3 regions of the Paenibacillus sp. NPDC057967 genome follow, and region 1 is predicted to be linked to each of the others. Evidence: a T-box and tRNA genes for the amino acid it is inferred to sense, from the RefSeq annotation. Region 1 holds a T-box; the other regions hold tRNA genes.
The links. The T-box of region 1 lies ahead of ACFVSO_RS21650 (arginine--tRNA ligase). A T-box ahead of a tRNA ligase gene usually reads a tRNA of that ligase, here a tRNA-Arg.
Positions count from the first base shown of each region.

Region 2: it encodes a tRNA-Arg, which carries the amino acid that the T-box ahead of ACFVSO_RS21650 (arginine--tRNA ligase) is inferred to sense. The anticodon was not compared.
Region 3: it encodes a tRNA-Arg, which carries the amino acid that the T-box ahead of ACFVSO_RS21650 (arginine--tRNA ligase) is inferred to sense. The anticodon was not compared.

Region 1 covers NZ_JBHVQB010000008.1:279,926-288,023, forward strand. Annotated here, with positions in the region: gene ACFVSO_RS21625 (LLM class flavin-dependent oxidoreductase) at 1-318, opposite strand, end outside; gene ACFVSO_RS21630 (response regulator transcription factor) at 558-1,250, shown strand; gene ACFVSO_RS21635 (sensor histidine kinase) at 1,247-2,326, shown strand; gene ACFVSO_RS21640 (cell wall-binding repeat-containing protein) at 2,460-3,731, shown strand; gene ACFVSO_RS21645 (hypothetical protein) at 3,872-4,402, opposite strand; gene ACFVSO_RS21650 (arginine--tRNA ligase) at 4,510-6,393, opposite strand; T-box leader at 6,439-6,656, opposite strand; gene ACFVSO_RS21655 (SDR family oxidoreductase) at 6,703-7,437, opposite strand; gene ACFVSO_RS21660 (Crp/Fnr family transcriptional regulator) at 7,487-8,074, opposite strand.
Region 2 covers NZ_JBHVQB010000009.1:38,348-46,445, forward strand. Annotated here, with positions in the region: gene ACFVSO_RS22260 (hypothetical protein) at 1-271, shown strand, start outside; gene clpP (ATP-dependent Clp endopeptidase proteolytic subunit ClpP) at 383-964, opposite strand; gene ACFVSO_RS22270 (hypothetical protein) at 1,091-1,288, opposite strand; gene ACFVSO_RS22275 (hypothetical protein) at 1,414-2,178, shown strand; gene ACFVSO_RS22280 (hypothetical protein) at 2,231-2,521, opposite strand; tRNA gene ACFVSO_RS22285 (tRNA-Arg) at 2,691-2,765, opposite strand; gene ACFVSO_RS22290 (sugar-binding transcriptional regulator) at 3,013-4,044, shown strand; gene gap (type I glyceraldehyde-3-phosphate dehydrogenase) at 4,151-5,155, shown strand; gene ACFVSO_RS22300 (phosphoglycerate kinase) at 5,334-6,518, shown strand; gene tpiA (triose-phosphate isomerase) at 6,551-7,306, shown strand; gene gpmI (2,3-bisphosphoglycerate-independent phosphoglycerate mutase) at 7,308-8,098, shown strand, end outside.
Region 3 covers NZ_JBHVQB010000003.1:587,557-595,654, reverse strand. Annotated here, with positions in the region: gene ACFVSO_RS10125 (hypothetical protein) at 1-89, shown strand, start outside; gene ACFVSO_RS10120 (P-loop nucleotide/nucleoside kinase family protein) at 139-729, shown strand; gene ACFVSO_RS10115 (hypothetical protein) at 1,105-1,245, shown strand; tRNA gene ACFVSO_RS10110 (tRNA-Arg) at 1,501-1,577, opposite strand; gene ACFVSO_RS10105 (hypothetical protein) at 1,807-2,682, shown strand; gene tig (trigger factor) at 2,777-4,066, shown strand; gene clpP (ATP-dependent Clp endopeptidase proteolytic subunit ClpP) at 4,307-4,897, shown strand; gene clpX (ATP-dependent protease ATP-binding subunit ClpX) at 4,929-6,185, shown strand; gene ispG (flavodoxin-dependent (E)-4-hydroxy-3-methylbut-2-enyl-diphosphate synthase) at 6,379-7,488, shown strand; gene ACFVSO_RS10080 (hypothetical protein) at 7,560-7,766, opposite strand; gene ACFVSO_RS10075 (hypothetical protein) at 7,782-7,919, opposite strand; gene ACFVSO_RS10070 (hypothetical protein) at 7,891-8,025, opposite strand; gene ACFVSO_RS10065 (hypothetical protein) at 8,022-8,098, opposite strand, start outside.

The DNA.
Region 1 (8,098 bases):
CGCGCGGCCGTTCGAGATGCCGTCCAAGGTGGAGAAGGCTTGATACACGCGGACAGGGTCATCTGACGACAAGACCGTTACGGCGCTGGAGAGTCGGATGTTCTTCGTGCGGGAAGCCGCTGCTGCCAATAATACGGCAGGCGCGCTTGCGGCATAATCGGCGCGGTGATGCTCGCCGACGGCATATACGTCAAGGCCGACTTGATCGGCCAGTACAATCTCTTCTACTCCATTGCGCAGCCGTTCGGCATGGCTGATGGCCTTGCCTGTAACGGGGTGCGGCGACGCTTCCATAAACGTACTGATTCCAATTTCCATATATCGACGCCTCCTTTGTTTGTATACATATTACTATAAAAATTAATGTAAATCAATTATAGTAAGTAAGTTAATGAATGAACAGTTCAATCCTACCTTATTGTGGCATAGAACCACCTGCTTTACACGGCCTTGTTGCATCAACTGGACAATTATTTCCTCTTCCATCGTCATCTATATCGAATCTACACAAGTTCAAGGTAGAATAGAGGCAGCTCTATGCTTATTGGAGGATGGACATGAAAACAATCGCAGTGGTTGATGATGAACATAAAATACGCGACGTGCTCGTATCTTATTTGGCTCAGGGAGGATTCCGCTGTGTTGAAGCCGGGACCGGGCGCGAGGCTTTGCGGATCGTCTCAGAGCAGTCGCCCGACCTGATTATCCTGGATCTGATGCTGCCGGATATGGACGGGGAATCCGTGTGCGAGGCGATACGCCGGATTCATTCCATCCCGATTCTGATGCTGACTGCGAAGGTATCGGAGAATAACCGAATCAGGGGTTTGTCGCTGGGGGCTGACGATTATGTCGTAAAGCCATTCGATCCTCGTGAGGTAGTGGCGCGCGTGCGCGCAATCTTGCGCCGTACCGACGATGGCCAACTGCTAGCTGACCGCTTGGTGTTCCATAGCGGCCATCTGGCGATCGATTCGCTGAAGCAAGAGGTGTATTGCGGCGGCGAAGCGGTGAGTCTGACACCGAATGAATACAAGCTGTTGCTTGCGCTGGCGAAGCATCCGCAGCGTCGGTTCACGCGCGAGGAACTGGTGGAGAAGGTGTTGGGTTATGAATTTGAAGGAGATATCCGTACGATCGATCAGCATGTGAAAAACATCCGTTCCAAAATCGAACCCGATCCCAAGTCGCCGATTTATATTGTCACGGTGTACGGAGCGGGATACCGGTTCGCGGGGGGAGAGCTATGAAGCAGAGGCTCCATCTTCGGCTGGCGCTTATTATAATCGCACTGGCGGCAGGTATTGTCGCGATTGCCACGGTCAGCATTGTAGCAGAGACGCATTATCACTTCACGATGTATCAAGAGCAGCATGAAGCGTCAGGGATGAATGGCGATGCAGGAGCGCTCGCCTATCATTTGGAGCAGGCGCTCATCCAGACGATAATTTGGACAGGCCTCGGATCCATTACACTGGCTGTTATTCTGGGCTTCTATGTCGCGCGGCGCATATCCGAGCCGCTAGTTCATATGAAGCGGATTGCGGAGAGAATGTCGAACGGGCAGTGGCATTCGCGCGTGCACGTGAAGGGCGAGGATGAGCTGGCGCAGCTTGGCGCTTCGCTGAACTCGCTTGCCGATCAGCTCCGCCAGCAGGAGCAGCTTCGGGTGACGATGACCGAGGATATCGCCCATGAACTGCGCACGCCGCTGGCTACATTGAAGAGTCATATGCGGGCAATGGAGGATGGTATTTGGGCTCCGACGCCAGAGCGCATCCATTCCTGCTATGAGGAGATCGAGCGGCTGACGCGTCTGGTTGCAGAACTGGAGGATCTGACCCATGTGGAGTCTCCGGGATTCCAGCTGAATCTCAGCAAGTCCTCGCTGGATGAAGTCATTCAGCGCGCTGGCGATCTTGTGCAGGCGGCCTTCAGGGAGAAGGGCGCAGTTCTTAGTTGCCACACAGATCCGGGGCTTCAACTGGACATGGACCCGAATCGGATGATGCAAATTCTGGCGAACCTGCTGAGCAATGCGCTAAAGTATACCCCGGAAGGAGGCCGTGTCCATATAGAAGCCGCCGATGAGGGAGAGAACGTACGCTTGCTGGTGCGGGATACAGGAAGCGGCATCCCGCCAGAGGAGCTGCCGTTTATTTTCGAACGGTTCTATCGTACGGAGAAGTCGCGCAATCGCCGGACAGGGGGCAGCGGCCTGGGACTGACCATCGTCAAGCAACTGGTTACGGCGCATGGCGGGACGGTGTACGCAGAGAGCGATAGTAATGGTACGACGATTCATATCCGGCTGCCGAAGGGTTAATGGACATCTACACAGGATCTTCAAAACCTCCCCTTATACTGATCTTGCCCGGCGCTTGTCCCCGAAGTAAAGGATATCCAAAGCAGGGAGACAACACGCACGGAGTCCAGTTGCAGGATACAGGAGGTTTGGCATGTTCAATCATACATGGAAAGCGGGCATCGTATCCGCTGCGCTTCTATTAACGCTCACGGGATGCTTCGGTTCGGACAAGCCTGCCGCGAATACCGAAGCCAGCGGAATGGCGGGAGGCCCATCGGCACCATGGATTGCTTCCAAAAATACAACAAGAATCAATACGGCCCAGCCTGCGGAAGCGGCGGCTATCGTATCGCAGACGCTATGGATGGCCACAGAGGACAGTAATCGGCCGGGAGGCGTGATTATTGCTGATCCCAAGGATTGGCAGACGGCTCTGGTCAGTGCGAATCTCATCCACCATCCCAATGATGGTCCCGTCTTATTCGCCAATAAGGATAGCCTGCCAGACGAGACGCTGCAGGAGCTGAAGCGTCTCCGTCCCAAAGGCGTGGACAGCAACGACGGTATCCAAGTGATACTGGTCGGCAATCTGGGCGAGAACGTTGAGGTTCAAGTTAAGGCGCTTGGTTACAAAACGGATCAAATTGAAGGAGCGAGTGCTCCCGCCATTGCTAAGGCAGTGGATGCCTACTATGCCGGGTTGACGAAGGATATCCCGCAGTCCGTCATTGTGGGCTCGATGGATAGCGCTGAATATACGATGCCGGCTATCAATTGGATTGCCCATATGCCAGAGCCGCTGCTGTACGTTCAGAAAGACCAGATCCCGCAGGAGACGATTGATGCATTGAGCACGCGCGGCGGACAAGCGAACATCTATATTCTGGGGCCGGAAGCAGCCGTATCGGCCAAAGTCGAAGAGCAGCTGAGCCAATACGGGAAGGTCATCCGCATTGCTGGAGACGATCCCTATGAGAATGCGGTAGCGTTCGCAAAGTATAATGACCCGGAGACAGGCTTCGGCTGGGGCATCGACTCGCCGGGCCATAACTTCTCATTCGTAGCGAAGGCTTCGCCGGAGCTCGCCCTTGCGGCTGCTCCATTCTCGCATCTGGGCAAGCACGCACCGCTGCTATGGACGGATAAGAAGGGGATGCCGGACTCCGTCATGGCTTATGTCATGTCCCTCCAGCCGAAGTACAAGGACTCTCCGGTCGAAGGCCCTTTCAACCATGCTTGGCTGACAGGTTCGGCGAACGCTCTGTCCGAAGCGGCGCAAGGCGAGATTGACGCCATGCTGGAGATTGTATCGGAGTCGGGCGCGGGACATGGCGCTCACGGAGGCGGACAATCGGCAGAGGAAGAGCAGTCCTCGACTGGCGAGCAAGAGAGTAACGGCGGGGGCGGAGGCTCCCATCATTAATCCGGCAAAGAAGCCTTTATTCCGCGGTATTCGCGGAATAAAGGCTTCTCTTGGTTCGGATGACGCGAATAGCGCCATTAATGAGTGCATGGTGACCCATTTCCGGCCGTTCACCGACGGTTTATGCAGGAGCAATGGCTTTATTGTTTCTTCTTTTTGCCAACAAGCTCATTCTCCCCGACACTGCCGCTGCCGCCGCCAACGGCGTGCTGCTGCTTGGTGCGCGGGCTGTCAATTGCGGAGTTGGTTCCGGCCGCGCTGTAGCTGCCGGCGGCCCCTGCCACTTGGGTTGCGGATGCAAGCTCTTGGCCCTGAGGCAGTCTGACCACTTGCTCATTAATGAGAATGACGACTTCCTTCTCTTGGTGATGCTTGCGTGAACGATCTTTGTCCTTATGCTTGCTTCCCTTCTTCAATCCTTTGTTCTTCGCTATGCCGCCTGCGCCGACGCTTTGCTGCTGGAACGTATCCGGAGAATTAATCACTCCGTTATTGCCTGCAGTACCGCTTCGGCCTGCGCCATTCGCGATCTGGGTCGTGTTCGGCGCGTTGGTGAACTGCCCATTGTAGACAAAGATAACGCGGTCTACACCCTTTAGCGGAGTTTTGGAGATATACTCCTTTCGTCCTTTGCGAAGCGTAATCACTAGCTCGTCCTTTCGTTTGCCCACAGCCTCATCCCTCTCTGGAATCCGTTATGATCCATCTTATGTAAGGTGGAAGGGAGAGGCGTGGACAAGCGCGGCTTCTAGCAAAAATAAGGAGTAAGACCGGGGGTCTACATGCGTGCAGGAGCCGGAAGACCAAGCGTATCCAGCGCCTCGCCCATGGCCTGCTGGAACAAGGAGACGAGCCACAGACGGTATGCCTTTGTATCCTCGTCGGCCTTCAGAATCGGACAAGCTGCATAGAAGTTATTGAACAGGGAAGCCAGCTCGTAAGCGTAATTGCAAATGATTGTCGGAGATAGCTCGCGGGCGGCCGCATGGAGCGTATCCTCCCAAGCGGCCATATGGCGGATCAAAGCCAGCTCCGCTTTCTCCTTAGGTGCGGCTTCAGCTGGTATGGCAATACTGTTTGTGCCGTTCTCTGCCGTCTTCGCCATGATATTCGCCGCGCGGGCGTACGCATACATCAAGTAAACGCCGGTATTGCCGGTTACCTCAGTCGCTTGTTGAAGGTCGAATACCACTTCCGTCGACAAGGCGAAGCGCAGGAGATAATAACGGATCGCCGCCGCTCCGATGATGCGGCTGGACAGTCCGCTTGCGTCCGAACGCTTCTCGTCAATGACGCCTTCCATCCGGTCAAGCAGATCGGCGATCTTAATGCCCACGCCTTGTCTGCCGGACATGGCATAGGAGGATTTGCCGGACGACACATCAATGCCAAGCTCCTCCGCTGCGGCTGGGCTCAGCGACACGACCCCGTAGCTTACATGGCGCAGCTTATCTGCTTGCTCGGTATAGCCCAGCACCTCTAGCGCCTGCTTCACCATCGCCTGCGGATATTCCTGTCGGTAGTCGATGACGTTAATGACGGTATAGGCCTTGCCGTATGCAGAGGACGAGGCGCCTCCATGATGCGTCGACCATAGACCGTCTGAGAACGGCTGGTAGGAGAAGTCTTTGTCCAGCAGTCCGAACTTCCATAGGTGGTAGGCGATATCCTTGGCGGTATAGGTCAGAATGCCGTTGGACCGCACTAACACCTTATCCATCTGATGCTGATCGGCCTCTTCTGCTTCTGTCGCTTTCTCACTCGCATCGTTTGTGGATTGTCTCAGCACCCAGCAGCCTTCCAGCTTGCCGGACTTCTCCTGCACGAAAGAGGATGTGTCCCTCAGCAGCTCGAATGCCGCCTGCCAGAATCCTTCTCTTACGATCTGGCTTTCCCATACGAGCAAATCATAATGAATGCCGAATGCCTTCATCTCTTCCAGATGCTCGCGCACGATGCGCTCCGCGACGAGCAATCCAATCCAGGACAGGCCGTTATCCCCCTCCTCTAGCGCATGCAGCACATTCGTCCGTTCGCTGAGCTTGACGGGATTCGCCGCATACTCTCGATTGACCCCGGAGTAAATGTCCCAGCAGAAGTCGCCGAAGCGGGCGTGGTTCCTGTTCAGCGGAACATGCAGCAGTCCGACTACGGTATCAGCAAGCTGATTGCCCAGATCATCGATGTAATTGTGCACTTCAACCTCACGGCCTGTTTTCTTCAGAATGCGGGCCAGCGTATCGCCGATACATGAATTGCGCAGATGGCCGATATGCGCGGATTTATTCGGGTTGATGGAGGTGTGCTCGATAATCGCTTTGCCGCCAGTCAAAGCTGGCGAAGGAAACTCGCGGCGGGCCCAGACGTTCCAGTCGATGTGCACGTTCAAAAAGCCGGGCGGCGCAACTTCGATCAGACGGGCCAGAGCGGCGAACTCGGAATCACTCTCCAGCTTGTTCTTCAGCAGTCCTGCGATATGCAAGGGGGACTTGCGCAGTGTTTTGGCCAGCTGCATAGCTATATTCGTCGAGTAGTCCCCGTGCTCCAGATGTACAGGCTGCTCTACAGTGATCTTCAGCACTTCCGGTCGCTCTGCGCCAAGTTCCTCATGCAATTCCAGCACAGACTGGGCTATGCGTGTTCTCATCCATTCGATTAACATCCTAGCATCCTCCTTTGTCTAATAAAAAACGCCCTCGTCTCTTGGAAAAGAGACGAAGGCGCATGCATTCGCGGTACCACTCTTGTTGCTGAACGGAACGTTCAGCCACTCTAACGGATAACGGCCGCAGCCGAGACTTCCTACTCTGAAGGTTCAGAAGCCTATCTCATGGGTCCGCTTCACTGCTGCATCCGTACCGGCTCTCACTCTCCCGGCTCGCTTGAACTTCCGCTGGCAGTTACTCTCCCAATCGTGGATTGTTCGATATGTTTACCAATTATAACGATTCGGCAGCAAAACGCAAGCCCCTTATGAATGACGCAATATAGCTTCGGCCACAGAAGGGAACCAGCGATTCAGCCATTTCAATATTTTGACCTTGCCGATGGCGATTTCCAGTCGATTATGCCGGAAATCGCGAAAAAATTGTTCGGCAAGCCGTTCCGGCGATAGTTTGCCGCGCCCTCTGCCCCGGGTCATGGCGGTGTCCACAATCGGCGGTATGATTTCAAATACCTGTACAGGTGATCCCCTAAGCTGATCGCGCAGCGACTTGGTGAAAATATGCAGTGCAGCCTTTGTGCCGCAGTAGACCGGAGCCGATTTTTTGGGGACGATGCCGAGTCCTGAGGATACGTTAATGATGGCTGATTTCGGCTGACGGGCCAGCAGCGGAAGCAGCTCGGCGATCAGCAGAATGGGAGCGGTCAGATTGATTCCGATCTCTTCCTCGATCAAGTCGGCTTCAACGCCATTTATAAAGTCGTAATTATGCTGAATGCCCGCATTGTTAATGAGAATATTCAATGTCGGATGTCGCTCATACAACGCTGCGGCCAGCTCTTGTATGGCATCTTTTCTGCGAAGGTCGCATGCATGCGTGGAGATGGTTGGATACCTTTCCTTTAATGCATGCAGCTTCTGCTTGTTTTGCCCCACGACGATAACTTTATTGCCGTGCTGAATGAATTGCTCGGTTAACGCTAATCCGATACCCGAGGCACCGCCTGTAATAAGAACGGTATGTCCGTTTGCTTGCATCATCACCATTCCTCCTTACGTCCCACTATAAAACGGAGGAGAATAAGGCGCATTAACCCAGGTTTATGCGTCTTCGAATTCGGCTGAGCGCTACAGGTGTAATCCCAAGATAAGAGGCGATGTGGTATTGTGGAATCTCGCTTTCAAGATGCCCGTATTGCGATAAAAACAGGCGGTAGCGCTCTTCGGCGGTCAAGAGAAGCAGCTCGCGCTCTCTTGTTTCTTTCTTCACGAACAGCTGCTCGGCGACGATCCGGCCGAACCGCTCCCATCCTGGATGACGGTCATAAGAGGCGGCTAATTGCTCGTAGCGGAAGACGAGAATTTGGCTTTCTTGCAGCGATTGAATCGATAAGTACGAAGGGATGCGTTGAAGCAGCGCTCCATACGGCGCAATGAAATCATGACGCGAGCAGAAGCTTTTGTTATGCTCATCGCCACCCGGTGTCTCATAAAAAATCCGAAATAGCCCGTCGATGCATATGCCGATTGAATCCGAAGTCTCACCTGATCGTACCCAGTACTCCCCTTTTGCCAAGAATGTAAGAGCCGCTGTGCGGCCTAAGGTCAGCCATTCCTCTATGGGCAGAGAAGGAGGGATTTTGAGTGAGGCATAAAGCGATCTTAATTGGACTTCCATACACACATCTCCTTAACCTGTGAC
Region 2 (8,098 bases), on a different contig from region 1:
TCCCACGTCTTTTGGCCAGATAAAGCAGCAGCAAACGATTAAGAGAATCGACGATATTGTGCGACCACTACAATGGCAGGACAGAGAGTTGCCGACCAACGGTGATCCAGACTATTCCTTTTGGCTAGAGCGCAAAGGTGAAAGCTTGCGGGTGAGGAATTATGAGCTGTGGCTGAATGAACCCTATTCCGTCATTATTGATCATGTTAAGTTGAAGTATGCTTTTATCAGCGGGGAGCCGCTGCGAGAGCTGGTTGATTATTTGAAGTGAGGGTTTCGCGATTAAGCAGAGACAGACTTTGGGGCATAAACGTAGCGTCCGCAAATTAAAAAACCTCCCCTCCACAAAAGTGGAAGGGAGGTTTCTCTGCGTTATGAATGATTAGACCTTCTCGATGACTTTGTCTACGAGGCCATAAGTGTGAGCTTCGGCTGCGCTCATGAAGTAGTCGCGGTCGGTGTCCTGCTCGATGCGGCTGAGCGGCTGGCCGGAACGTTCCGCCAGAATGTGGTTCAGCTTATCGCGCATCTTCAGGATGCGGCGAGCGCGGATCTCGATGTCGCTGGCTTGGCCTTCAGCGCCGCCAAGCGGCTGATGGATCATGACTTCGCTGTTAGGAAGCGCGTAACGCTTACCCTTAGCACCTGCTGTCAGCAGGAACGCGCCCATGGACGCGGCCATACCTACGCAGATCGTCGATACATCCGGCTTGATGTATTGCATCGTATCATAAATGGCCATACCGGCTGTAATGGAACCGCCAGGGCTGTTGATGTATAGGGAAATATCCTTATCCGGGTCTTCCGCCGCCAGGAACAGCATTTGCGCGATGATGGAGTTGGCTACCACGTCATTCACGCCAGAGCCTAGAAATATGATGCGATCCTTCAACAGGCGGGAATAGATGTCGTATGAACGTTCCCCCCGATTGCTTTGCTCAATAACCATAGGCACAAAATTCATTTCGAACCAGTCCTCCTTCGTCTACGTAAAAGCATGAATCAAAAATTCGTATTCCTATCATAACGGATTAAAATCAAAAAGTCAAAGATGGTCAAAGAAATTGATTTTTCAGGCCAAACCCTACAATTACGCTTCTGTCCGCTCCGTAAAGTAGAGCCCGTTTTGCAGGTCATTGACGAAGCGCTGCAGCCATTCATAATAGCTGACGGCATGTTTCAGCTTGTGCAAATCCTCCAGACATAGCTTCCGTTCTTTCTCGTCTGTGCCCTGTTCAAGGATGATTTCGCTGAGCTGCGGGATAACCGCTTGGATCGCCCCCAGCATGACATCGATCTCCCGCTGAAGTTTGAAGGTGAAGAAAGATTGGAACGCTTTGAAGAAATCTGCTTTTTCTTCAATAATGCAATAAATCGCAAGAGATCGGCGCAAGTTATGGACGAGGTGATGGTATGCATCGTTTCCGAGCAGGGATAGGGTCACTGGGGATTATTGTGTTGATCTGTTGTATAGGGGGGTTCTTCCTATCGAGGCCCGCCGCAGCAACCAGGTCGGATCTGGATGGCTGCTGCGCAACAGTGGAGAAGCTGGAACGGCGGCTCGATAAATTGGAGCCCAAGAAGCCAATGACGATTCCTGAATCCGAAGAGAGGCTGGAAGCAGCTAAGCTCTATCCTGAGCACACGCTCCCTACTAACGAAGTGCGGGCGGCTGGAACCCAAATTCCGTTCAGAACGATTAAGGAAGATCCCAGCTATAAAAGGCCGATCTACCACGAGCATTGGCATAGCACCTATTGGGGCGGCAGGTGGAGCAATATCGCATCGCATGTGGACACTGCCCTTCATCGGTTGTTTGCTACATACGATATTGGTCTCTCCGGGGAGATGACGTTTAAGGAGCAGGTGGGAGTTGATTTCCCGATGTTCCAGAATCCAACGGACCTCGATCTGTATCTCGTCGTCTTCCAGACTGCCGTGATCGATGTCTATACGAAAGGCAATCAGATCGTTGTAATCGGCAGGCCGCAGCGTCTCGGTGTGCAAGTCATTACGATCAAGACGAGCGATCTTCGTCCGGTTGAACCGGATAAATTGTTGCTAGTCCAATTGGCGACGCCTGAGGGTGATGAACTGGATTATACGCTGATTAGCTATGAACCGCCGGATTTTTGGCAGAAACAAGAGAAGCGATCAAAAGCGGGAACAGGAGGATAGTATGTCGCAGCCTTCATTTATGTACCGATATACGAGGGAAAATGTGAAGGGCTTATCTGCTCGTATCGAGAGGATCATATTGGACGAAGACAGGCATAGCGTTAGGGTACATCATTAAATGGATGCTTTCGATGCGGTTTTTGAACGAAACGATATATTGGCCGAAATGAGTTTCATATTCCACGTCGGTGAATGAGAGATTCTTCCCGGCGTAATGAGAGTTTACATATAGGGTTGCTGCAATAGATGCTAAGGCTTTTGGCACGGCCTTTGATTGAAGAACAACAATGGCTAGTACGAGTACAAAAGCTGCCAGCAGCAAACGCTTGTTTTTCCGCTTCATAACTTCCTCCAAATATCGACAGACATGGGTTGTTTTATATTTGTTCATATAAACGTTATTGTACTTAGATTTGTTGCAGGACGGAGGCAGCTTATCATGTACAGGTTAGTTGCAGTATGCAAAAAAGCCGCTCAGCATGAGGCTGAACGGCTTAAGTCTATTCGAATAGTGGCGCGCCCGCTAGGAATCGAACCTAGATCTCAGGCTCCGGAGGCCTACGTCATATCCATTGGACCACGGGCGCACGTCTTCAAAAAACAGTAGCAGAGATGATTATATGATATTCACGCCGTTAAAGCAAGAAGGCTGGGAAAATTAAATTTGTGAAAAAGATGTCGGAAATCGTTTTCAAACGCGATTCGACTCTTGCAGGCTGCGCTTATTTTCGTTAAAATAGAGGTGGGACTTAAAATGAACATGCGGGACGGATTCAGTCCCAACAATTCTTTGAATCCCATTATGCTAATGACCGATGGAGTGAAGGATAAGAGATGCGACAGCTCATTGAACTGCAGCAGCAGCTTGTGCCTGAGCTTCTGGAAGTCATGCGGAAGAGGTACATGATCCTGCATCAGGTAATGCTATCGGACACGATCGGCCGCCGTACACTGGCGAATGCGCTGGATATGACGGAGAGAATGCTTCGGGCAGAGACCGATTTCCTAAAGGAGCAAGGCCTGCTGGAGATTCATACGGCGGGCATGCGGATCAGCGAGCAAGGCCGCAGCGCACTCGAACAGCTGGAGCCTCTGTACAAGTCGATGTTCGGCTTGTCCGAACTGGAGGAGAAGCTGCGCAGGGCATACGGGCTATCGCAGGTCATCATTGTGCAAGGCGATTCCGAGACGTCGATTCAGACGAAGCGCGAGCTCGGAAGGGTAGCGTGCCAAGTGCTTCGCACCGCGCTGAAGCCGAGAGATGTCGTAGCGGTAACCGGGGGCACGACGATTGCCCAGGTAGCCAATCAGCTTACGACAACAACAGCTATGAAGGATATCTGGTTCGTACCGGCAAGAGGCGGACTTGGCGAAAGCTTGGATTATCAAGCGAATACGCTGGCCTCGACCATGGCGAAGCGGACAGGCGGACATTATCGGCTGCTGCATGTACCAGATCATCTGGGTGAAGAGGCATTCGCTTCCTTGATGCAAGAGCCCAACATTCGGGAGATCGTTGACGTGATCCGAAGTGCGCGAATTGTCGTACACGGGATCGGGGACGCCATGATCATGGCGAGAAGACGGAAGCTGGACAGCGAAGTTGTAGCGGAGATCGAAGCGGAGGGCGCACTGGCCGAGGCATTCGGATTTTATTTTGACCGAAGCGGAGCCGTTGTTCACCAAATGCAGACCGTAGGGTTACGGCTCGAGGATATCGTTAACACTGAATTAGTGATTGGCGTCGCCGGGGGCAAGAACAAAGGCGAAGCGATTGCGGCAGTGATGCGATTCGGCCATAACGACGTGCTCGTCACCGACGAAGCTGCGGCGCTGGAGATGGCCAGTTTACTAGAAGAGAACTAGATAATAAGGCATCATGACGAGGAACGGCCTGCATTAGCAGCCCCCGGGACACGTCTTGAAATATATTTTTTTATAGCAATCCAAAAACGCTTAGGAGGAACAAACAATGGTTAAAGTTGGTATTAATGGTTTTGGACGTATCGGCCGTAACGTATTCCGTGCTGCGCTGAACAATTCTGAGGTGGAAATCGTAGCAGTCAATGACCTGACAGATGTTAACACGCTGGCTCACCTGTTGAAATACGATACAACGCATGGCGTTCTGGACGCTACTGTTGAAGCAAAAGAAGGCGCTTTGGTTGTAAACGGCAAAGAAATCAAAGTATTCGCTGAGCGCAACCCTGCTGATCTGCCTTGGGGTTCCGTAGGCGCTGAGATCGTAGTTGAGTCCACTGGTATCTTCACAGCAAAAGAAAAAGCTGAGCTTCACCTGCAAGGCGGCGCTAAAAAAGTTATCATCTCCGCTCCTGCAACGAACGAAGACATCACTGTGGTTATCGGCGTTAACGAAGACCAATACGACGCAGCTGCACACACCATTATCTCCAATGCTTCTTGCACAACCAACTGTCTTGCTCCATTCGCTAAAGTGTTGAACGATAAATTCGGTATCGTTAAAGGTATGATGACAACGATTCACTCGTACACAAACGACCAATCCGTACTTGACGTACCACACAAAGACCTGCGCCGTGCTCGCGCTGCTGCAGAGAACATCATTCCTTCCTCCACAGGCGCTGCGAAAGCTGTTTCGCTGGTACTGCCTGAGCTGAAAGGCAAGCTGAACGGTATGGCTATGCGTGTTCCTACGCCTAACGTATCCGTAACTGACCTGGTTGCTGAGCTGAAAGTTAACGTAACGGTTGAAGAAGTTAACGCAGCGTTCAAAGAAGCTTCCGAAGGCGCTTTGAAAGGCATTCTGAACTACAACGAATTGCCGCTGGTATCCAGCGACTACAACGGCGACCCAGCTTCCTCCACAATCGACGCTCTGTCGACTATGGTAGTTGAAGGCAACATGGTTAAAGTTATTTCCTGGTATGACAACGAGTGGGGCTATTCCAACCGCGTAGTTGATCTTGCTGCTTATATCGCAAGCAAAGGTCTGTAAGGAAAGAAAGCTGATGGGCCGCGGCTCCTTACGTAAGAGCTTCGGCCCTTGGTTTGCGCCCTCGCAGGGCCGGACTATGGGCGTTCCTTCCTTTTAGGGTGAAGGGGCGCCTTTTGCTTTATAGAGATAGATATGGCCGATAAGCCGGCAGAAACCACTATTGGGGAGGATTTCAACCATGAACAAGAAGAGTGTGCGTGACGTAGCAGAATTGGCAGGCAAGCGTGTATTCGTCCGCGTGGACTTCAACGTGCCGCTCGAAGACGGCAAAATTACGGATGATAAGCGTATTCGCGAGACGCTGCCAACGATTAACTTTTTGATCGAAAAAGGTGCAAAAGTGATTCTGGCGAGCCACCTGGGCCGTCCGAACGGACAAGTCGTCGAAGAGCTTCGTCACACAGCTTCCGCTGTACGTCTGTCGGAACTGCTGGGCAAGCCGGTAACGAAAGCGAACGAAGCGATCGGCGAAGCCGTAGAAGCACAAGTTGCTGCAATGGAGAACGGCGACGTTCTTTTACTTGAAAACGTACGTTTCTACCCGGGCGAAGAGAGTAACGATCCGGAGCTTGCGAAGGCTTTTGCCAAGCTGGCTGACCTGTTCGTTAATGACGCTTTCGGCGCTGCTCACCGCGCTCACGCTTCCACAGAAGGCATCGCTCACATCCTGCCAGCCGTATCCGGCCTGCTGATGGAGAGAGAGCTTGAAGTACTAGGCAAAGCGCTGAACAACCCTGAGCGCCCGTTCACGGCAATCGTAGGCGGTTCCAAGGTAAAGGACAAAATCGCGGTTATCGACAAAATGCTGGAGATCGCTGACAACATCATCATCGGCGGCGGCTTATCTTATACATTCTTCAAAGCGCAAGGCCATGAAATCGGCAAATCCCTGGTGGACAACAGCAAGCTGGATCTGGCGCTTGAGTTCATCGAAAAAGCGAAAAAATTGGGCAAAAACTTCTACATCCCGGTTGATATCGTAGTAACAGACGATTTCAGCGCTGATGCGAACACGCAAATCGTAGACGTTGACGGCATTCCGGCTGAATGGGAAGGCATCGACATCGGTCCTAAGACGCGTGAGCTTTATGCAGATGTGATCAAAAACTCCAAGCTGGTTGTATGGAACGGACCAATGGGCGTATTCGAAATCGAGCCATTCTCTCATGGCACGCGTGAAGTAGCAAAAGCAACAGCTGAGACTTCGGCTTACACGGTCATCGGCGGCGGCGACTCTGCTGCGGCAGCTGAGAAGTTCGGTCTTGCTGACCAAATGGACTTCATCTCCACTGGCGGCGGCGCTTCCCTGGAATTCATGGAAGGCAAAGTGCTTCCAGGTGTAGTCGCTCTTAACGACAAGTAAATCTTGAGAAGATAGAAACAGGAGGTCATCCTATGAGCAGAACACCGATTATCGCAGGCAACTGGAAAATGTTCAAAACGGTATCCGAAGCGACGGCATTCTTCGCTGAAGTGAAAGGCAAAGCGGAAGTCGCTGGCGTAGAGAGCGTTATCTGTGCGCCTTTCACAGCGCTTCCTGCACTGGTAGAAGCGGCTAAAGGCACGACAATCGCTATCGGCGCGCAAAACGTTCACTTCGAGGACAATGGCGCTTTCACAGGTGAAATCAGCGGCTTGATGCTGAAGGATCTGGGCGTGAAGTACGTTATCATCGGTCACTCCGAGCGCCGCGCTTACTTCGCGGAGAGCGACGAAATCGTGAACAAGAAGACGGTTGCGGCATTCAAGCATGGCTTGACGCCAATCGTATGCGTAGGCGAGAAGCTGGAAGAGCGCGAATCCGGCGCGACGAAAGAAGTATGCAAAGTGCAGACAGAAGCTGCATTCCAAGGCCTGTCGGCTGAGCAAGCGGCTGAAGTAGTTGTTGCTTACGAGCCAATCTGGGCGATCGGCACTGGCAAATCCTCCACGTCTGAAGATGCACAAGACGTCATCGGCTACATCCGCGGCGTGATCGCAGGACTGTATGACGAAGCGGTTGCAGCGAAAGTTCGCATTCAATACGGCGGCAGCGTGAAGCCGAATAACGTATCGGAGTACCTGGGTCAAGCGGACATCGACGGCGCGCTGGTAGGCGGAGCAAGCCTTGAGCCTGCTTCCTACATCGCTTTGATCGAGGGGGCCAAGTAATATGGCCTCTCGCAAACCGGTAGCACTGATTATTTTGGACGGATTCGGCCTTCGCGACGACGTGACGGGTAATGCGGTCGCACAAGCGAACAAGCCGAATTACGACCGTTACATGGCGCAATACCCGAATACGACATTGACAGCAAGCGGTGAAGCCGTGGGCTTGCCGGAAGGTCAGATGGGCAACTCCGAAGTGGGCCATCTGAACATCGGCGCAGGCCGCATCGTGTATCAGGATCTGACTCGTATCAGCAAGTCAATCCGCGACGGTGAGTTCTTCGATAACGAGACATTGCTCGCTGCTGTGAATCACGTGAAGTCGAGAGGCAAGAAGCTCCATCTGTACGGGCTGTTGTCCGATGGCGGCGTTCACAGCCATATCGCTCACTTGTTCGCGCTGCTGGAACTGGCGAAGAAGGAAGGCTTGACGGATGTATACATCCACGCTTTCCTGGACGGCCGCGACGTATCACCGGATAGCGCGAAGGGCTATGTCGAGCAGCTTCAAGCGAAGATCGAGGAGCTTGGCGTAGGCCGCATCGCAACGGTCCAAGGCCGCTACTATGCTATGGACCGCGACAAGCGCTGGGAGCGTACGGAGAAGTCCTACCGCGCTATGGTTTATGGTGAAGGACCTCAATACGCAGATCCTGTGAAAGCGGTAGTTGAATCGTATGAGAAATCCGTATATGATGAGTTCGTTATGCCGACGGTAATCGTAGGCGGAGACGGCAAGCCGGTAGGACTGGTGGAGTCCGAGGACGCAGTTGTGTTCTTCAACTTCCGTCCGGA
Region 3 (8,098 bases), on a different contig from region 1:
AGACAGGACGCAATTCGTTTCAGGAGAGCGTGTTGGCGGACGAGCATATCAGGCGTGATGTGGAAGCGGTGCTTGCAGATACTCTTTGATCGGCATCCATGTTATAATTTGTCCTAAAATGTTTTGGGGGCGTACAGGATGCAAAAACTGGTGTTTTTTGTAGGAGTAGCAGGAACAGGGAAGACGACGGTGGCGCGGAAGCTTAGCCAGTTTATGCCGGCGGCGTTTCTCGATCGGGATACGATTGGCGGACGATTTGTGGAAGCGATACTGGAGATGCAGGGTCTGGACCCTAAGGACCGTGATTCCGATTTCTATAAAAAGAACTTGCGCGATTTGGAATACGACACCGCCAAGGATGTATGTATCGAGAACTTGGCTGCAGGGCAAAACGTCTTTATGATTTCACCGTTTACAGCGGAGCTGAAAAATCAGGCGTGGATCGAGGATGTCCTTGCTGCTGCGCGGCTTACCAAAGCGCAGGTGGACGTAAAGGTGATTGTTGTAACCTTGCAGGACATGGAACTGCAGCACAGCCGGATTGTCGGCAGAGGAACAGAGCGCGATACGTGGAAGCTGGAGAATTGGGGCGATTTCCAGAAGCGGGTTGATTTTGTGCCTGCGATCAACTGGGACATCCCTGAGAGCAGCATCCTGATCTTCGACAACAGCGGCGAGCTGACAGAGGAGAAGGTAGAGCAGTTGCGCAAGTTTGCGCTGGGGGAGTAGCGCGAAGAGAAGGTAGAGCAACTGCACGGATGGTGAGTAGATGTAGTGTGTATGTGTCTGTCTCTCCGGCAAACTAGCCTTAATCGTGCGCAGGTCTTTGTAACTAGCTTGTAATACGTCCAGGTGAACGATATGGGCGTGCCTGTGGTTATATAGGCGGTGCGGTGGAGCTTTGGTAGTATGCAGCTGTTTTGGAGGGGAGTTTCATCAATGGTCAGCTGACAGTGTGATGAGGATGAGGCCGGTTGTCGATTGAAATTTCTAGCAGCATTAGATAGTGACCGGATTTATTCGAGCTTCCCCGCAAGATTCGCGCGGGGAGCTTTTTCGTTTCCGTTTCGGACGAACGAAAAATGGGTATGTAGGATACGAGTCATGCAAGCGGCAGAAGCCTACAGCGCCCAAGCCCGGCTGAAAGCAGTCTGCAGGCCGAGAAACTCGGCTTACAGCGCCCAAGCCGAGCTGGAAGAGCCTGCAAGCCGAGAAACTCGGCTTACAGCGCCCAAGCCGAGCTGAAAGCAGTCTGCAAGCCGAGAAAATCGGCTTACAGCGCCCAAGCCGAGCTGGAAGCAGCCTGCAAGCCGAGAAACTCGGCTTACAGCTTGAGCAAACAATCACATACGCGAAATGCTTACAAGTATACAAAAAAATGTTTGCACAAATACATACAACAAGCATGCATCCGTATAACAAAGCGCATCGCCAAACAACAAAAAAGCCGCTCCCAAAGCCGGATATCGGCTTCAACGAGCAGCTGTATATGCGATGCTATGGCGTCCCAGGAGGGATTCGAACCCCCGACAACTCGCTTAGAAGGCGAGTGCTCTATCCGACTGAGCTACTGGGACGCGTGAGTAATAATATAGCATGCGACGTAGAGGTATTGCAAGCCATTTTTTAGATATTCTCAAAAAAACTTCGGCATTTTTTTCTTGCGACTCGGCGTGTTATAATCGTACCCAAGATTACAGGCTGATTCCTTAAGCAAGACGGGAGTTACTCGAAGGCGGTGTTATCATTACAACTCCTCAAGACCCTCATACAGAGGGTAAAGACAATGTTTATTTATTTCCCAGCATGCTGGATCAATATCAAATTCAATTGACCCGAATGCTGGAGGCGGAGCAATATGGCGAAGCCAAAGAGCTGTTAACCTTTCTTCTGCAGTGCCAAGGTCAGGAGAAGCGGCATTACGAGGAATGGGACAGTCTGCTTGGCTGGCTGGAGATGGCATTCCCCGACGATACGCAAAGAGGCGCTGGCCTCGAGACGGACGATGCCGAGAATGAAGAAGCTACGCTCCGGGAGCAATTGCTGAAGCCGCCCGTTCAAGATGAAGCTTACATCCATCAAGTGATGTATATTATGCAGCATCATCCCATGATGGATCAGCAAATGCTCGCGCTGGAGAGAGCGGCATACATAGATGACAGTCAAGTAACCGAGACGATATTGGAATGGCTGCGAAGCGAGACGATTCATCCGCTCCTGCAATTCAAAGCTCTGCAATGCTTGCGCAAGCGCGGAGTATCGGGTACGCTGACGCTTGAGCGGCTGGACGAGCACGCAGAGCTGGAGATCGAAGCGACGCCGCTAACGTTGGATGAATTCCCGCAGCCGATCGGGCGCATTCTGGATCGAACGGCGACGATCGCCGAGACGGATGATCCGACGCTGCCTCATTTTGCCAGAGAGCTGTGGAAGGAAAGTCTGGAATATTTGTACGGCACATCCGCATACAGATGGATGCTGCACGACAATGACGAGACCGTCGATTGCTACGCGGCAGCGCTGCACTTGACACTTAACTTGACGGTCTACGGTTCGGCGAATGACGACGATATACGCGATACATATGGGATTACGGATAGCCTCAGATTCCGCTACGAGCAGGCGTGCAGAACGCTTCGCGGAGTGGCCATGCTGCTCCAAACTGGCGGCGATGAAGGCTAGCCTTGAAAAGCTTGTCCATCTTGTTTATAATGGAATGGTTTATGTAACGTGAAAACTTGTGATGCATGCGCATTTTTGGAGGGGAAGGCATAAAATGAAAGCAACTTGGGAAAAAATAGACAAGAACCTCGTCTCGATCGACGTCGAGGTAGACGCTGAGAAAGTAACGGTCGCACTCGACCAAGCCTTTAAGAAAGTGGTAGCAAAGGTTAACGTACCTGGCTTCCGCAAAGGCAAAGTGCCACGGGGCATTTTTGAATCCCGTTTCGGCGTAGAAAGCTTGTATCAGGACGCAATCGACATCCTGCTGCCTGAAGTGTACACAGCTGTTGTGAAAGAAAACAATCTTGAGCCGGTTGACCGTCCTGAGATTGACGTAACGCAATTCGCGAAGGGCCAATCCTTCAAATTCAACGCTAAAGTAACCGTTAAGCCTGAAGTTCAGCTTGGCGAGTACAAAGGTCTTGAAGTTGAAGCGGTTCAAGCGGAAGTGACGGAAGAAGAAATCGCGGCTGAGCTGGAGCGTCTGCAAGGACGTCATGCCGAGCTGACAGTTGTAGAGGAAGGTCCTGCTCAAAACGGCGACATCTCCGTTATCGACTTCGACGGCTATGTAGACGGCGAGCAATTCGAAGGCGGCTTCAGCGAGCGCTACTCCCTTGAGCTGGGTTCCGCATCCTTCATCCCAGGCTTCGAAGAGCAAGTAGTAGGCATGGAGCTTGGCGACTTCAAGGACGTTGAAGTAACGTTCCCAGAGAGCTACCACGCTGAGCACCTGGCAGGCAAGCAAGCGATCTTCAAAGTAAAGCTGCATGAGCTGAAACGCAAATCCTTGCCGGCACTTGACGATGAGTTCGCAAAAGACGTCAGCGAATTCGATACGCTTGAAGAGTTCAAGAAAGATCTTGTAAGCAAGTTGAAAGTGAATAAGGAAAAAGAAGCGGAGCAAGCTCGCGAAGTAGCTGTCGTGGACAAAGCGACTGCAGCGGCTGAAGTGGAAATTCCTGAATCGATGATCGACACTGAAACAGATTACATGGTGAAGGATTTCGAAAACCGCCTGCGTATGCAAGGCATGAACCTTGATCTGTACTACCAGTTCTCCGGTCAAAGCGAAGAAGTGCTTCGCGGCCAAATGCGTTCCGATGCTGAGAAGCGCGTTCGCAACAACCTGGTGCTGGAAGCAATCGCGAAAGCTGAAGGCTTCGAGGCGACTGATGCTGATCTGACGGAAGAGCTGGAGAAGCTGTCCACGCAATACAACCGTCCTGCTGAAGAGCTGCGCGACATCTTCGAGAAGAACGGCAACATCAGCAACCTGGAAGAAGATATCCTGCTTCGCAAAACGATTCAGTTCCTTCTTGAGAACAGCAAAACTGCTTAAGACATCCCCGGCTTTGGCTGGTATAGAAGAATAGGAAGTACCCCAAGATAAGGCGCGTGTATAATACGTGCCTTATTTTTACCCTACATATTGGTTTTTAGCTTTGCATATGCGGATAATCCGCGTACATATCGATTGACCGTCGCCGTATACTGTAGTATTCGGAAAAATGACATGAAAACAAGTACGTGATACAATGAGTGAGCAATATACACTCCAAAACGAAAAGAGGTTGGTCGCATGAATCTGGTACCGATCGTAGTTGAACAGACGAATCGCGGAGAACGATCCTATGATATCTACTCCCGGTTGCTGAAGGATCGCATTATTTTTCTTGGAAGCGCGATTGATGATGACGTCGCGAACTCTGTTATCGCCCAGCTGCTTTTCCTGGCGGCCGACGATCCGGAGAAGGACATTCATCTCTACATTAACTCTCCTGGCGGTTCTGTAACGTCGGGCATGGCGATATTCGATACGATGCAATACATCAAACCGGATGTATCCACGATCTGCATGGGCATGGCTGCAAGTATGGGCTCGCTCCTGCTTACGGCGGGCGCCAAAGGCAAGCGCTTTGCGCTGCCTAATGCCGAAGTAATGATTCACCAGCCGCTTGGCGGCGTGCGTGGCCAAGCGACAGATATTAAGATTCATGCTGACTGGATTCTGAAAACGAAGCAGAAGCTGAATGAAATCTATGTCGATCGTACCGGACAGCCGTACGAGAAGATTGACCGCGATACTGATCGCGACTATTTCATGAGCGCGGATGAAGCCTTGGCCTATGGTTTGATCGATAAGGTCATTACTTCTCCGGGCCTTGTATAATTGACGATGACCTATACGAAGGGGTGAGTGCATGTTTAAGTTCAATGACGAGAAAGGCCAATTGAAATGCTCGTTCTGCGGAAAATCCCAGGATCAGGTGCGCAAGCTGGTAGCCGGTCCTGGCGTATATATATGCGATGAATGCATCGAGCTGTGTACAGAGATCGTAGAAGAGGAGCTCGGCAATGAAGAAGAGCTCGATCTGAAGGACATTCCGAAGCCGAAGGACATTCGAGCTATTCTCGATTCCTATGTTATCGGTCAGGAATCCGCGAAGAAATCGCTGTCTGTAGCGGTATACAACCACTATAAGCGGATTAATTCCGGCAGCAAAATTGAAGATGTCGAGCTTCAGAAGAGCAATATCTTGCTTCTGGGACCTACGGGCTCCGGCAAGACCTTGCTGGCTCAGACGATGGCAAAAATTTTGAACGTGCCATTCGCAATCGCGGACGCCACTTCGCTTACAGAAGCGGGTTATGTCGGTGAGGACGTCGAGAACATCCTGTTGAAGCTAATTCAAGCCGCGGATTACGACGTTGAGAAAGCGGAGCGCGGCATTATCTATATCGACGAAATCGATAAAGTAGCCCGCAAGTCGGAGAATCCGTCCATTACGCGTGACGTATCCGGCGAAGGCGTGCAGCAAGCGCTTCTGAAAATCTTGGAGGGCACGGTTGCATCCGTACCGCCGCAAGGCGGCCGCAAGCACCCGCACCAAGAGTTCATCCAGATCGACACGACAAACATTCTGTTCATCTGCGGCGGCGCATTCGACGGCCTGGAGCAGCTGATCAAGCGTCGTATCGGCAAAAAAGTGATCGGGTTCAATTCCTCCGGCGAAATGCAAAAAGACCTGAAGCCGGGCGAATACTTGTCCATGGTATTGCCGGAAGATCTGCTTAAATTCGGTCTCATTCCGGAATTCGTAGGACGTCTTCCGGTCATCTCCACTCTGGAGCCGCTTGACGAAGATGCGCTTGTTCGGATTCTGTCCGAGCCGAAGAATGCGCTTGTGAAGCAGTACCAGAAGCTGCTGGAGATGGACAATGTGAAGCTCGACTTCGAGCCGGCGGCACTCGACGCTATCGCGAAGGAAGCGATCAAACGCAATACAGGCGCACGCGGACTCCGGGCGATTATCGAGGGCATTATGCTTGAGGTCATGTATGAAGTGCCATCGCGCGACGATGTCAGCACTTGCCTTATTACCGAGAAATCGGTACAGGACAAAATCATGCCTGAGCTCTCCGCCAAAAAAGGCAAGAAGAAGGAAGAAAGTGCTTAACTCTGATATAGGATGATGAGTCCACCCCATGGTCTTAGTGCGTTCGCACCCGGCCATGGGGTGGACTTTCGTGTTTTAATGTAAGATAATATAAATGATTCATGATTCCATACATCTTCCAATTCGGTAAGCATGTATGGGCATTTACATCCGAGGCTTATGGGTCTTATACGTTTGATGGGAGAGATCACTTATGTATTTGCGTCAGGACACAGTTGCGGTGAAGGTTGGAGATCTGACGATCGGCGGCAGCAATGAAGTTATTATTCAAAGCATGTGCACAACCAAGACGGCCGACGTGGAAGCAACCGTCGCGGAGATTTTGCGACTGGAGGAAGCGGGCTGCCAGATCGTACGCGTAACCGTGAACAACAAGGAAGCCGCGGATGCCATTAAAGAAATAAAGAAACGCATTCATATTCCGTTAGTTGCGGACATTCATTTCGATTACAGGCTCGCACTTGCCGCCATCGAAAATGGTATTGATAAAGTCAGAATCAATCCGGGCAACATCGGTCGCCGCGAGAAAGTGGAAGCCGTAGTTAAAGCCTGTAAGGAAAAAGGTATTCCGATCCGTATTGGCGTCAATGCGGGCTCGCTTGAGAACCATTTGCTGGAGAAGTATGGTTATCCGACACCAGAGGCAATGGTAGAGAGCGCCTTGTTCCATATCGGCATTCTGGAGGAGCTGGACTTCCACGATATTATCGTGTCGCTTAAAGCTTCCGATGTGCCGATGGCAATTGCGGCATACAGCATGGCGGCTGAGAAAATCAAATATCCGCTCCATCTGGGGATTACGGAAGCGGGTACGCTTCATACCGGCACAATCAAGAGCTCTGCGGGTATTGGCGCCCTGCTGGCGATGGGGATCGGCAATACGGTGCGTATCAGCTTAAGCGCAGACCCTGTTGAGGAAGTGAAGGTAGCCAGAGAGCTGCTGAAGACATTCGGCCTTATTACAAATGCGGCAACGCTTGTATCTTGTCCGACTTGCGGACGCCTCGACATCGACTTGTTCTCGATTGCCAACGAGGTGGAAGAGTATATATCCAAGATCAAAGTACCGATCAAAGTATCCGTGCTTGGCTGCGCGGTGAACGGCCCGGGCGAAGCACGCGAAGCGGATATCGGCATTGCCGGCGCTCGCGGCGAGGGCATGCTGTTCCGTTACGGAGAGATGATTCGGAAAGTGCCAGAGGCGGAGCTGCTTAACGAATTGAAAAAGGAAATTGATGAGATCGTGCGCGTATTTGAGGAAACAGGCGAAATCCCTGGCCGCAAGAACCATGCACACGCTTAATCGCTGAACAACGAAGAGGACTTTACCCTTTACAGGGCAGAGTCCTCTTTTTCACTTGGCTTCCGTTAGCATTAAGCCGGTGGCTGCTGGGAGGAAGGCTGCAGTAATTGCTTCAGCTTTTCGATGAGTAGTAGAAAGTCCTCTTTGGATAGCTCGGCTTGTCCGATGGCGGCTTCCAGCTTCTCCAAGGCTGCATATTGATCATTCAAGACGACCTTGATTTGATCAACAGCTATGATTGTGGCTGCTAGAAGCTTTTTGATATCATCGACGCGCATAGTTAGACACCGCCTTTACCCGGGACTTGATTTCTTGATTGCTTTGATGGCGTCCAGCAAAGCTTTTCGATGCTCCTTCTGCTGCTCCAGAACCGTTTCGACTACGGATTGGATGGATTCGAATTTAATCGTCGTCTTCCTTGTTGCTTGCATTCAACATCTGGATTAGCAGATAAAGAATAATCGGGAGAGCGAGGTTGTCTGCATACGTGATATTGAATGCTTGTCCTCCCAAGCTCGTCCATTGTGATGCTTTCATGATTTGTGCTTCTTTTTGTTTTTGTGCGATGTGATGATTTCGTCTAGCAGTCTTGCCAAACCGTTAGGCCAGT